DNA from 2 places in the Streptomyces sp. NPDC090798 genome. Region 1 is predicted to be linked to the other one. Evidence: riboswitches for the same ligand, from Rfam matches in the RefSeq annotation. Region 1 holds a riboswitch; the other holds the start of a gene.

Evidence for each region. Region 1 has a riboswitch for glycine ahead of gcvT (glycine cleavage system aminomethyltransferase GcvT). Riboswitches for the same ligand answer to the same signal wherever they lie in the genome.
Region 2: it holds a riboswitch for glycine, as region 1 does, so the genes downstream of both, gcvP (aminomethyl-transferring glycine dehydrogenase) here and gcvT (glycine cleavage system aminomethyltransferase GcvT) in region 1, are expected to answer to the same signal.

Annotation. Positions count from the first base shown of each region.
Region 1 covers NZ_JBIVXA010000009.1:49,283-51,666, forward strand. The annotation lists gene gcvH (glycine cleavage system protein GcvH) at 1-120, opposite strand, end outside; gene gcvT (glycine cleavage system aminomethyltransferase GcvT) at 249-1,367, opposite strand; glycine riboswitch at 1,514-1,614, opposite strand; gene ACIQTP_RS20710 (AAA family ATPase) at 1,784-2,384, shown strand, end outside.
Region 2 covers NZ_JBIVXA010000014.1:230,351-232,734, forward strand. The annotation lists gene gcvP (aminomethyl-transferring glycine dehydrogenase) at 1-1,042, opposite strand, end outside; glycine riboswitch at 1,223-1,318, opposite strand; gene ACIQTP_RS29230 (PRC-barrel domain-containing protein) at 1,433-1,804, shown strand; gene ACIQTP_RS29235 (DNA polymerase IV) at 1,896-2,384, opposite strand, start outside.

The DNA of each region.
Region 1 (2,384 bases):
GACGACATCGCCGAGCGCGTTGGCCGCGAACTCGGTGATGCCGACCGTCGCGACGCCGTCCTCGGCGACCGACAGCCACTCGTGCTCCTTGCTGTAGCGAAGCTGCTGGGGGTTGCTCATGGCCTGAATTCTCCTGTACGCGGGGGAGTGCGGATGAACGGGATGACCGAGTGGTCCTGGGATACGAGACGTGACACAGCGGCGTGCGTCACGTGGGCGCGCTGGACGGGGCCCCTTCGGCCCCGAAGCTACTTCTGGCGCTTGTAGAACGGCAGCGCCACGACCTCGTACGGCTCATGGCTGCCCCGGATGTCCACGCCGACCCCGGCCGTGCCCGGCGCGGCGTGCGCGGCGTCGACGTACGCCATCGCGATCGGCTTGCCCAGCGTGGGGGAGGGCGCGCCGGAGGTGACCTCGCCGATCACCTTGCCGTCGGCGACGACCGAGAAACCGGCGCGCGGCACGCGACGGCCCTCGGCGACGAGCCCGACGAGCACCCGCGGGGGGTTCTCCTCGGCGCGGGAGGCGGCCTCCTGGAGCGCGGCACGCCCCACGAAGTCCCCCTCCTTCTCGAACTTCACGACCCGCCCGAGCCCCGCGTCGAAGGGGGTGAGCGAGGTCGTCAGCTCATGCCCGTACAGCGGCATGCCCGCCTCCAGGCGCAGCGTGTCACGGCAGGAGAGGCCGCAGGGGACGAGCCCGACGGGCGCGCCCGCCTCCGTCAGCGCCTGCCACAGCTTCTCGGCGTCGGACGGGGCCACGAACAGCTCGAAGCCGTCCTCGCCCGTGTAGCCCGTGCGGGCGATCAGCGCCGGGACCCCCGCGACGGTGCCCGGCAGACCCGCGTAGTACTTCAGCCCGTCCAGGTCGGCGTCGGTCAGCGACTTGAGGATGCCGGGGGACTCGGGGCCCTGCACGGCGATCAGCGCGTACGCGTCCCGGTCGTCGCGCACGAGGGCGTCGAAGCCGGCGGCACGCTCGGTCAGCGCGTCCAGCACCACCTGGGCGTTGGAGGCGTTCGCGACGACCATGTACTCGGTTTCGGCCAGCCGGTAGACGATCAGGTCGTCCAGGATGCCGCCGTCCTCCCGGCAGATCATCGTGTAGCGGGCGCGGCCGACGCCGACGGAGGCGATGTTGCCGACCAGCGCGTGGTTGAGCAGGGCGGCGGCCCCCGGCCCGGTGACCGTGATCTCGCCCATGTGCGAGAGGTCGAAGAGACCGGCCCGGGTGCGCACGGCGAGGTGCTCGTCGCGCTCGGAGCCGTAGCGCAGGGGCATGTCCCAGCCCGCGAAGTCGGTCATCGTCGCGCCGAGCGAGCGATGCAGGGCATCGAGCGCGGTGAGACGGGGTGCGTTACTGCTCATCGGTGGGGCTCCCAAGGCATGACGGCGAGGTCGTTCCTCCCCATCTGTCATCGGAACCTGAGAGGTTCATCACGACCCCGCGAACGGAGGTCCTGACTTGCACCTTGGGTGGAGCCACTGGACAGCGGCCCGCTTTTCAGATGTGCCTCGCCCGCGCGGTAACGGGGCCTGAGAGATTCAAGGGAGGGACTTGCTCCTTCGGCGCCCGGGTACCCGAAGGTTCCCGGAACTCTCCCGCGCGGATTCAAGCGGCCGGTATGCAGTTGGCGGGCACATCATCGCACGCGCCGTCCGATCACGGCAGACCGGCATCTGTAACCGGCCTGTGGCAGTCCGCGTACGGAAACGAGAGACACCGCGCATTACCTTCTCTTTACACTCGACGGGGATGGGACTCCACACCCAAGGGGAGGACGATCACGGTGCACAGGACCACGGCGTACGCCACGACCTCGGGCCTCGCGCTGCCCGAGCAGCCCGGCGCCCCGGCCAGGACCCGGGAGACGTGCGGAGCGCTGCCGACGGCCGTCGTCCGCGACCTCAGAGAGCGCGCGGGACACTCTCCGCACGGTCTGTACTTCGCGGCGGCCGACGTCGTGGTGGTCACCGGTTTGCCGGGCAGCGGCAAGTCGACCCTGATGCGCCGCGCCGTCGAGGGCCCGCGCATCGACTCCCAGGACACCAGGGACCGCTGGGACGAGCGGGCGGCCGGCCGGCTGCCGTACGCCGTCTACCGGCCCCTCGTCCGCCTCGCGCACTACACGGGCCTGCGCGGCGCCCTGCGCTCCGGTGCCGGGGTCGTCGTGCACGACTGCGGTACGCAGGCCTGGGTGCGCCGCTGGCTCGCCCGCGAGGCCCGGCGCCGCGGCGGCACCCTCCATCTGCTGCTGCTCGACGTCACGCCGGGCACGGCACTGGAGGGCCAGCGCGAGCGCGGCCGGGGCGTGTCGCGGTACGCGTTCGCCCGTCACCGGGGCGCGGTCGCCCGGCTGCTGCGCTCCGTCGAGCGGGGCGACC
Region 2 (2,384 bases), on a different contig from region 1:
CGAGCAGCACCTGCGCCGTACAGATGTTGCTGGTCGCCTTCTCGCGGCGGATGTGCTGCTCCCGCGTCTGCAGGGCGAGCCGGTACGCCTTGTGTCCGTCGGCGTCCACGGAGACACCCACCAGCCGGCCGGGGAGGCTGCGCGCGAACTTCTCGCGCACCGCCATGTATCCGGCGTGCGGACCGCCGAAGCCCATCGGCACACCGAAGCGCTGGGTCGTACCGATCGCGATGTCGGCGCCGAGCTCACCGGGCGAGGTGAGCAGCGTGAGGGCGAGCAGGTCGGCGGCGACCGTGACGACCGCGCCGAGCTCGTGCGCCTGCTCGATGACGGGCTTCAGGTCGCGTACGGCACCGGAGGCACCCGGGTACTGGATCAGCACGCCGTTGATCTCACGCCCGGCGATCTCGGCCGGGATGCCCTCGCCCAGGTCGGCGACGACGACCTCGACGCCGGTCGGCTCCGCGCGGGTCTCGATGACGGCGACGGTCTGCGGCAGGGTGTCCGCGTCGACCAGGAAGAGGCCCTTCTTGTTCTTGCCCATGCGCCGGGACAGCGACATCGCCTCGGCGGCGGCGGTGCCCTCGTCGAGCAGCGAGGCGCCGGAGGTGGGCAGCCCGGTCAGCTCGGCGACGACCGTCTGGAAGTTCAGCAGCGCTTCGAGCCGCCCCTGGGAGATCTCCGGCTGGTACGGCGTGTACGCGGTGTACCAGGCCGGGTTCTCCATGACGTTGCGCAGGATCACCGGCGGCGTGAACGTGCCGTAGTAGCCGAGGCCGATCATCGAGTCGAGCACCTGGTTGCGGTCCGCGAGGGAGCGCAGCTCGGCCAGTACCTCGGCCTCGGTGCGCGCGCCCGGCAGCTCCAGCGCCTCGGCGTTCTTGATGACGTCCGGCACCGCGGCGGCCGTCAGCTCGTCGAGCGAGCCGTACCCGACCTGCGCGAGCATCTTGGCCCGTGCCTCGGGGTCGGGCCCGATGTGGCGCTGCTCGAAGGGGATTCCCTGTTCGAGCTCGGAGAGCGGAATGCGATGGGCGGTCATTGCGGAGGCCTCCTGGTCTGACACGACCTTCGAGGGGCACCACGGCGTGGGTACCCCGACGGCCTCCCCCTCTGTCATCTCAACCTGAGAGCTTCACCGGCTCGCCCGCTCACTGCGACCCGGCTTTCACCGTCGGTGAGAGCGGAGGCCTTCGACACCCGCTCTGCTTTCCAGAGTGACCTCGTCCGTGCGGTACGTGTGCCTGAGAGATTCCGGGGAGGATTTGCTCCTTCGGCGCCTCCGATGATGTCTGGAGGACTCTCCCGCACGGGGTCAGCAGCCGCTTGCCAGCCTACCAGCGAGGACAACGCACGAGCTTTCGAGTGGCCACCTTCCCGAATGTGCTCTTTTGTAGTGCTTACGGATGAGCTGCTAGCGAGTGGAGGGACCGTGCAGACCGACATCGATCCGCGCAACCTGATCGGCCGCAAGGCGCTCGACCGCAACGGCGCCAAGATCGGCACGGTCGACGAGGTCTATCTCGACGACGCGACCGGCGTCCCGGAGTGGGCCGCCATACGGACGGGCCTGTTCAGCAGGGACGCCTTCGTCCCCCTGGAGCCCAGCGAAGTCGTCGAGGGCACGCTGCGTGTCCCCTTCGACCGCGCCCTGATCAAGGACGCCCCCGACTTCGGCGTGGGCCGCCACCTCTCCCCCGAACAGGAACTCCAGCTCTACCACCACTACGGCCTGGACGTGACGCCCCCACCCCCACCCCCGGACCGCGACTTCGGCCGCCTGGCAGGCACGGACGAGGGGTAACTTCTCGGATCGGGCCCCGCCGGCGCGCCCCGAAAGGGGCGCGGGGAACTGCGCGACCAGCCACGAACAACCCCCGACCGCCGAACCGACCTCACCCCCCACGGCGATCGCACACGGCCCCCCTCACCAACGGCAGCGGATCAGCCAACTCCAACGCAACGTCATCCGTACGAAACGTCCGCACACGCCCCGGCTCGGAGTAAGGCGTCTCGAACCGCACGGTCACCCTCCCGAGCCCACTCCCCTGCACCCACCCGTGCCCGTACTCCGCATGCCGCACGTCATGCCCCGCAGGCCACCGCCGCTCAGCAGGCGGCGCCTGCTCGGCAGGCACTTCCCCCGCCCCCTCCTCGTCCGGATGCTCCAGCGCCGCCGCCTCCCCCGCGGCGGCCTCCGCCTCCGCTTGCGCCTGAGCCTGGGCCTGGGCGAACAGGTCCTCCTGCGTGTAGTCGGCGAGCCCCGAGACACCGACCCCCAGCAGCCGCACGCCTCCGGTCGTGTCCACCGCCTCCAGAAGCCGCGCGGCAGCCTCCCGTACGACGCCAGGGTCGTCCGTCGGCCCCCGCAGCGTCTCGGACCG